Regions from separate parts of the Enterococcus sp. AMC1251 genome, predicted to be linked through region 1. Evidence: riboswitches for the same ligand, from Rfam matches in the RefSeq annotation. Region 1 holds a riboswitch; each other region holds the start of a gene.
The links. Region 1 has a riboswitch for magnesium ahead of AC4BBR_RS12935 (LCP family protein). Riboswitches for the same ligand answer to the same signal wherever they lie in the genome.

Region 1 (2,208 bases):
TTCACAATAAAACCTTCCTTCTATAAAATAAACCGTTTTCTTAAAGAATAGCACACGCTAGATCACAACGCATAGAAATAAGCCGATATATTTTACCAATTCAAAAAAATTCGCCTACTCACTATAAAAATAAGAGAGTAAACGAATCATTTTTATTATTTAATGACGTTTTATTGATCTTTCAAAAATGCCTTAATCGCCTCAGCATTCTTTTGTTCATCAAGCTCGATTACACTTCCTGATTCAGTATAATCATTAAAGTTCCAAGAATCTTCAACTGGAACGGAGAGTGATTTTAAAGGTTTCACTTTCCCAGTAAGAAAATCCTTTGCTATATCAATTAATAAACTCGTCGGCACATTTGTATCGATTTTTCCAACCATTTTCCCAGCGACTTGAGGTAATTCCCAAATTGGAATTAAATCTTTAGACTGCTCAATTAGCGCATCCATCACTTGTTGCTGGCGTCTGATACGACCAAAATCGCCTTCTTCATCCATTCTAAAACGAGCATATTGCAATAAACTATTTCCATGCAATATTTGTTCTCCTTTAGGAATATCCACGCCATCTAAATTAATCTCTTTTTCAGAGTCAATCTTGACCCCTTTAGGATAAAGCTCATCAATAATATCACTAAATTCTTTAAAGTCTAAGACAACATAATAATTGATCGGCAAATCAAAATTCATCTTCAACACATCTTTTGTCATTTGTGCACCACCATATGCGTATGCAGCGTTTATTTTATCTTGCCCGCCATCTGGAAATGTTACATAACTATCTCTCATGATTGAAATCAGTTTTGGCTGTTTCGTTTTCCCATCATAGTGACCGACCATCAACGTATCTGAGCGACCTTGATCTTCATCATCGTCTCTAGAATCATTCCCAACAACCATAACCGTCAGCTCTTTATCACTCGTTTGTTCATCACCAGTAAAATTTTGATTTATATTAGGAAGTTTGGATCCACTTTTTTCTTTTGCCGTTTGAAATGATACTGCTGCATAACAGCCTGCACTCACGACTACAAGAAGGGTCGATAACAAGACAATTGTCACTATTTTTACAGATTTTTTCATTGTTTATTCCTTTCTAAACATAAAAATTGATTAGACTTGTTTCATATTTAAAGCAAAGCGTAGTATAGCACATGAAACTAATTAGCTCCAATTTTTCTTAGATAAAAGAAAAAATCCCTCACCAAGAATACTCAGCGAAGGGATTAGATTACAGGAGAAGGTAAACACATAATATTTCATGGATTTACAATTTAACCAGATCTTCTCTTCGTTGAGTTTTAGCACTATATAACGTAAAAAGCATTGCTTTTAGCTACTTTGAAAAACGCCTTAATTCGACGAATCTTGTCCTACCCGTACCTGTCTTTCGACATTTCTGAGCAGTAGCTTGTGTTTATATAGGAGCCTCACCTAACAAGTATTTAATTCAATTTAAACTATAAGCGTATCGAATCACAAAGTCAAATTAAATTTTAGCTAAATAATCTAAACTCATAACGATGCTTTTTAATAGAACGCTCTATAATTGTACTTTAAATAGAAGCGGTATATAATAACAGATACTATTAAATAAAACAATCTTTATATTTTCTTAAAAAACAGCTATCTTATTATAAAAATCAACTTTAGATAGACATTCATACTACTATCTGTTTCAATGTTTAAAGGACATAACATACGGAGGATGCAAAATGGACTATTTTTTAGAAAAGCAGCAAGAATTCTTTTTCAACTTTTTGACAGATAGCATCGATAACTTTTTATTAGATCATCCTGATGAAACGTTTTATGCCTTTGCTTTAGACTGCAATATTCATGAAGAAGGTGAAATCAACCTTTGTTTTAATACTGTGGAACTTTGGCAAGAAACAACGAATTATTATATGAGTAAGGGCCATAGCAAATCACAATTAGAAGATACGAAATACAATTCTAGAGACTGGGATGAAAATCAGCGCTTTGCTTCTCTGCACTTGTTTGATGATTGGGTAGAAGATGATCAAGATATCCAAACGGTTCTTGAGTGGCTTTGCCAGCAAATCATCCTTTTAACTGACAGTGAAACATACTTACGAATCCCAAAAACAGAGGATTTCAAGCTATTGGTTTACGATCATGATGAGAGTCCTTCTGATTCGCAAGAAAGATTTGAAAAAGTAGGGATGTCAGAACTTTTTCAAAT
Region 2 (2,208 bases), 1.3 Mb from region 1:
TTGTTAATTTAAAATGAATACAATCTGTCTAGTAAGGTAAAGAGTTGTTGAAAATAAATAAGAAAAGAGCCTCTTCAATTGACGATAGCATATCAATTGAGAAGGCTTTTATTAGTATATTGTCTTCTAATAAGAAATGATGAATGTTAGATTTTGCATGAGGCCGAGACAAAAGCGTTTAGCTCCGAGAAGTAAGAGGGCATTCACGAAAATTACTTGTCCAATTTTTGTGACCAAGTAGGTACTATTCTACATCAGCTCGTACCTCGCTGTGTTTCACAGCAATTTCAGCTTATTTCCGAAGCCATCAACTTCTAAATGCTTTAGCACTTAGAGAGTAACGGAAGCAACGTGTCTTTCAGACACCTTGTATTGTGCATCATCGAATCACTTTGTTCTTCGTGATTTACAACAATGTGATCGGAGCGAAGCGTAGTCGCTGCTTTTTTCTCGCCGTTTATTCGGATTTAGAGCGTGAAACAAAACTGATCTTTCGTTTTGTCCCACGCTCTATCCATTATATTGTTGATAACGAATTTAAACCATTTCATTTTAATTTTAACGCTATTACTTTTTAGGTTGATAGAAAAAAATTGTTTATAGAGGATGAGGCAAATAACTGGCAGGATCAGAAGGAACCCCTCGTGTTTTTCAGGGTTAAATGCTTCTGACCTGACGTTTACTTTGTAAAAAGGGATATGGATGGTTACATAAACGAAGTTGGGATATTCGTCTATGCAACGATCATAAATAAAAATGATTAAATAGACCCTCTCTTTTTAGTCATATATGTATTTTTTTTTACAAATAATTTGTTGAAGAATATCAAAAATATTCTGATCCTAAGAAGACTTACTAAACTATATTCAAAAAAAGTTATAGTGGTATAAGTTTTTATGTCTATAAAATAATGACATAACTCATTAGAATGATAGTGTAATTCTTCTTGTTAGGTGAGGCTCCTATACAAACACAGGCTACTGCCCAAAAATGTCGAGAGACGCCAATGGGTAGAACAGGAATTGTCGAACGAAGGCTTTTCTTAAGGTAGCTAAAAGCAGATGCTTTTTACGTTGTATAGTGCCAAAACTCAACGATTACGAAGACTCACGGCAAAGCGGGCTGAGTTTTCAGTGCGCTCTTTTTGTGTGGAAAGGGTGTGGTTAAAGTGCCAGAAGATAGTTCGATAGAACAGGAATCAACTAAAAGAAAAGAGGATAATCCAAATGCAAAAAGAAATGAAGAACATGATCCATGAAAAAGCTTATCAAAAATTAGCTAATTTATCTATTGATAAAGTATTAGAAAGTTTTTCCTCCTCATGGGATGGATTAAAAGCCAGGGAAGTTCAACGCTCAAAGGAGCAATTTGGTGTCAATAAAATCACAGATGATAAAAAGAAATCATTTATTTATACCGTGATAAAATCTTATGTTACACCATTCACTGTTGTATTGATGATTCTTGCAACTATCTCATTTTTTACTGAATATGTTTACGCTGATCCAAGTGAAAAAGATCTTGCTGGGGTTTTGATCATGTTGGTCATGGTTTTACTGAGCGGTACAATGACACTAGTCCAATCCGTGAAATCAAGCAATGCTGTCAGCAAACTACAAAATATGATCCAAATCACAGCAACAGTCACAAGAGAAAACAAAGAAATGGATATTCCGATGGATGAAGTTGTTTGTGGCGATTTAGTCAAGCTTTCAGCTGGCGATATGATTCCAGCAGACTTGCGGTTGATTCATGCTAAAGACTTGTTTGTTTCACAGTCAGCTTTGACTGGAGAAAGTTTTCCAGTTGAAAAGAAAGTTAAGAACTTTGTTTCTGCAAATAACAACCAAACGGATTTCGAAAATCTATTATTTTTAGGCAGTAACATAGTCAGTGGTAGCGGGGTTGGAGTAGCTGTTCGTGTTGGTGATAATACATTATTTGGAAAAATTGCCCAAGATGTAGCAGATGACGAGAAAAAAACAAGTTTTGAATTAGGCGTGAATAAAACCACGTGGTTGTTGATTCGTTTTATGATGGTCATTACGCCAGCCGTATTTCTGATCAACGGAATTACGAAAGGCAACTGGAGTGAAGCGTTGATGTTTGCGATTGCGACAGCTGTAGGACTTACACCAGAAATGCTTCCGATGATCGTTACAACCAATTTAGTCAAAGGTTCTAGAGACATGGCAAAAGAAGGAACAA
Region 3 (2,208 bases), 1.4 Mb from region 1:
ACGTAAGACATTCAAATTGATCCGGTAAACAAAACTCAAACAAATCAAGCTTATAACGAAGGAGATTGTTTGCTTGATGGCCTTACTAGCTGTTCCTAATTCACTGTCTAATAATTGATAAGAGCTAGAACTATAAACCATTAAGATACCTACGATACATAAGATGAAATAAGGGATTAAAATATAAAAATCTAAATAATGTAGTTTAGATAAACGCTTGTACTTTTTCATCTTTTTGCCCCATCATCCAAGAAATCGCGAATAGCTTGCTCATTTTGCTGTTCGTCGAATTCCAAAACACTGCCTGCTTCAGTGTGATCATTAAATGACCAGCTTCCTTTAACCGGTACAGATAATGTTTCCATATTTTTTACATTCCCCGTAAGAAAGTCTTTTGCTAAATCTACAAGAAGATTTGTAGGTATATTTGTATCTAAGTAGCCAACAGCTTCACCAGCAATTTTTGGTAGTTGAAGAATTGGAATGGCATTTTTTGATTGTTTAGCTAAGGCATCCATAACCTGCTGCTGTCTTCTAACACGACCGAAGTCGCCTTCTTCGTCCATTCTAAATCGAGCATATTGCAACAGCGTATTGCCATCCATGACTTGTTTTCCTTTTTTGATATCTACATTGTCTAGATTAATGTCTTTTTCAGCATCAATTTCAATTCCTTTTGGATAAAGGTCATTAATCAATCGGATAAAATTATTGAAATCAGCTGAAACATAATAATTGATTGGTAATCCTAATGAATCATTAAGAACTTTTTTAGTCAATTCTGCTCCGCCAAAGGCGTAAGCAGCGTTAATTTTCTCTAAACCGTACCCTGGGATTTCGACATAGGAATCTCTCATGATTGAAACAAGTTTTGGTTGTTTTGTTTCACTATTATAATGAGCAACCATAAGAGTATCTGCTCGCCCGCCATCTTCGTCATCTTCACGACCGTCATCCCCAATCAACATGATAGTGATTTCTTTCGTATTCGTTTGTTTATCACCAGAAAAATTATTATTCTTAGATGAATTTATTTGTGATTGAGCGTTTTTTTTTCCTTTATGAAAGTTGATTACAGCATAACTTCCGAGCGCTGTAAGGAGAAGAAGTGTACAAAGAATGATAGAAATAATGACTTTTTTTACTGTTTTCATTTTTTATTCCTCGCTAATCATTTTAATCGATCATCAAATAAAGTTTGCATTAGGAATTGACTTAGATGTCGTTTTAAAAGTTTTTTATGCTAAAAATAATGAGAGTGTTGACTTCATATAGACTAAGAAAGTTAGCATTGGTATCGCCGAACGCCTTTAGTTATATTTATTTCCACCTCCAGAAAAATCAGAAGTACAACAGCATTATTTATCAAAAAAACCTTCGCTTAAAATAACTCAGCGAAGGGGGATTGATTTTAGCACAAAAAGAGCTTTTCATCATTCTCATCGTTGAGTTTTAGCACTATGAAACGTAAAAAGCTGAGCTTTTAGCTACTTTGTGAAAAGCCTTAATTCGACAATTCCTGTCCTACCCATTCCTGTCTTTCGACATTTTTGAGCAGTAGCCTGTGTTTCCATAGGAGCCTCACCTAACAAGTTATTTAGATCGTCTTAAATATAATGAATATATTTGTTGAAGTCAACAAAGTAAATATTAATTTTTTTATAATATATTTACTTAAAATAAAAATATTTTGTTATTTTAAGTGCAGAATTCTGTCTTCAAGGGATTCGTGCAGCGGAATTGGATGTATCAAAAAAAACATCAAATTATTTTCTTTACTTTTTCTTAAACATAAGTAAAAAATTGAAATTTGATACTGATTTGAAATAAAGATTCTGCTGATTTTTTGTCAAACAAATGATTAAACAAAAAATAGTTTGCATGCTATAATAAAAAAAAGGTTATTTAACTGTACTATAAAGAAGACGTTTTTTACTGATTGTTCGTTCTATTTCTTTTTAAATAAGTACTTTAATGGAAAGGAACACGATTATAAAAGGAGTGTAACAGAAGATGGATAAAAGCAAAAATGGCGCTGAAGTGATTGTAGAAAGCTTGAAAAACCACCAAGTTAATTATGTCTTTGGAATTCCAGGAGCAAAGATCGATAGTTTGTTCAACGCACTCGTGGATGATGGTCCAGAATTGATCGTAACTCGTCACGAACAAAATGCAGCGTTTATGGCAGCAGCAGTTGGACGTTTGACT
Region 4 (2,208 bases), 560 kb from region 1:
TTGATAGAGAAATTAAGTAACATGAACATCATGGGCTACGAAACAATGGCAAGAGGGTCATTTTCTAACGGCGTAAATAGCGAAGGTGTCGCTATGCCAAAAATGAAAGTGACACTAGAAGATCTTTTAGGAAATAGTTCTCCCCTAACGGACTATCTTCGTGTAGAATATAATCAGATGAAGCAACAAATCGGTGATGTTAGTTTTGAAGAGTATAAAAATATGGCTTTTGCGGATACCTCTTTTGATTACTATTCTAGAAAAGAAGAAATAAAGGATTTAGCTGTACTCTTAGCCATAAACGGCGCATTACCGTTACCAATTATGGTGGCTTTGGGGCTAAGCACAGGTGGAAAGAATATCAGTGATGCTTTATGCGGGAAAGATCTGTTTACAAGGGTTTCTGGCAAGAATAGCCGATTAATTTTTTGGGGTTCATAGAACTGTTTCAATACGCGATAAACAGAAGAAACAGAGACCTTCTTTTGACGGCAATTTTGCTCATAGACGTGGTATTTTTAGATGATCTCGAAGAAAGTGAAGCTTTCTTCGAGATCAAGTAGCACTTTTCAATAAGGTTTGTGTCTTCTTTGATGCCACGATGAGGACAAGAGTGAACTAAATAATCAATGTACCAGAAAATACTTGGCAGATTCGACCCTTAATGCGTTCTTTTTTTAAAAAAATTCATCGAAAGTAATGTTTTAGCCGACTTCATTCTAAAGAATATAAAGGTGTCTTTTCTATTATTTGACATTAAAAAAGATGCCGGTGATTTCTCACCAATATCAGAAAGTATAGAGCCATTTTTTTAATTAAGAAAAAATAAAGACTTTTAAAATTACTTGAAAAATATTCTTTTCAGCGTTATTATTTAAAAAATAAATAATTAACTAACCTTGTTAGGTGAGGCTCCTATACAAACATAAGCTATTGCGCAGCAACGTCGAAAGACGCCAATGTGTAAAATAGGAATTGTCGGATTAAGGCTTTTCATAAAATAGCTAAGAACTTTTCTTTACGTTGTATAGTGCTAAAACTCGGACGATGAGATTGATTGAACGTCAAACGTCGTAGTGAATTGTTTGGCTTTTTTGTTTTCTTACGATAGAATTGATAATCAAGTACATAATCTTTAGTTATCTACTTTCGCGCATACACGAATAATTAAGAAATACTCTGTTAGAATACGTATGTCTTTTGAAATATGATTTTAAGTGTTATTTTATTTTTTTATAAATGTAAATTCATAAAATAATCAAAATATTTATTTTATCCAAATAATTTGATAAGCAAAAATAAACTGAATGCAACAATGAAGGGATTTATCACATGTATACGTCGAAAGAAAAAAAGTTAACGCCTGCAATCTTAGGTTTACTGTTTTTTTTAGTGCTCACTTTTTTAGTAGTCAATAATAGTTCATGGTTTAATTATTTAGATTCATCTATTTATAAATTTAATTGGAAACCTAATGAGCTCGTTACGAATATCATTAATTCATTTGCTAAAACAGCTACGATTGTTCCGATATTCGCTGTAAGTTTCCTTTTTTCTTTCCTTCTATGGAGAAAAAAGCAAAGAATTTTAGCATTTTGGATGAGTAGCAATGTGTTTGTGGTTAGCGTCTTAGGATTTATTCTCAAACACTCTATTGCTCGAACAAGACCGAACGTAGAACAATTGGCTGAAAGGACTTCGTACAGTTTTCCAAGTGGTCACTCTCTTTTAGCAATGTGTCTAGTGTGTTCTGTTTTATTGATCTTACCAATAGTGTATTCAAAAGATCAAAAAAAATATCAAGTACTAAAAATAGCATTGCTAGTGTATGTCTTATTAATTGGACTGAGTCGAATCTATTTAAGAGTTCACTATCCTAGTGATGTCATAGGAGGATTTCTTCTAAGTTATACTTGGGTGAATGGTTCATACATTTGTCTTCAAAAAATATATCTAAACAAAAAATTCTCAACAACTGAGGCAAAAACAAAATTTATACAACGAATAGTATTAAGTGTATTAACGATCATTTTGGTGATTGTTACGGGAACCTCTTTTTATGCAGCTAGTGTATTTAGAAATGTTCAAAAAACCGCAGATAAAATCTATCAGCCTCTTAATAGACCTACTAAAACAGTAGAATTAGAGAGTAATGAACCTGTTAGTTTTTTACTTTTAGGGATTGCAAATGATTCAAAGCGAAAAACA

Region 2: another riboswitch for magnesium. It lies ahead of mgtA (magnesium-translocating P-type ATPase); the one in region 1 lies ahead of AC4BBR_RS12935 (LCP family protein).
Region 3: another riboswitch for magnesium. It lies ahead of AC4BBR_RS06405 (LCP family protein); the one in region 1 lies ahead of AC4BBR_RS12935 (LCP family protein).
Region 4: another riboswitch for magnesium. It lies ahead of AC4BBR_RS10360 (phosphatase PAP2/LCP family protein); the one in region 1 lies ahead of AC4BBR_RS12935 (LCP family protein).

What each region holds. Positions count from the first base shown of each region.
Region 1 is NZ_CM177098.1:2,745,639-2,747,846, forward strand. Features, by position in the region: gene AC4BBR_RS12930 (FAD-dependent oxidoreductase) at 1-5, opposite strand, end outside; gene AC4BBR_RS12935 (LCP family protein) at 171-1,085, opposite strand; M-box (ykoK) riboswitch at 1,283-1,451, opposite strand; gene AC4BBR_RS12940 (DUF4303 domain-containing protein) at 1,718-2,208, shown strand, end outside.
Region 2 is NZ_CM177098.1:1,398,784-1,400,991, forward strand. Features, by position in the region: M-box (ykoK) riboswitch at 939-1,109, shown strand; gene mgtA (magnesium-translocating P-type ATPase) at 1,227-2,208, shown strand, end outside.
Region 3 is NZ_CM177098.1:1,378,486-1,380,693, forward strand. Features, by position in the region: gene AC4BBR_RS06400 (FtsW/RodA/SpoVE family cell cycle protein) at 1-231, opposite strand, end outside; gene AC4BBR_RS06405 (LCP family protein) at 228-1,154, opposite strand; M-box (ykoK) riboswitch at 1,431-1,600, opposite strand; gene alsS (acetolactate synthase AlsS) at 2,014-2,208, shown strand, end outside.
Region 4 is NZ_CM177098.1:2,185,601-2,187,808, reverse strand. Features, by position in the region: gene AC4BBR_RS10365 (hypothetical protein) at 1-441, shown strand, start outside; M-box (ykoK) riboswitch at 892-1,059, shown strand; gene AC4BBR_RS10360 (phosphatase PAP2/LCP family protein) at 1,333-2,208, shown strand, end outside.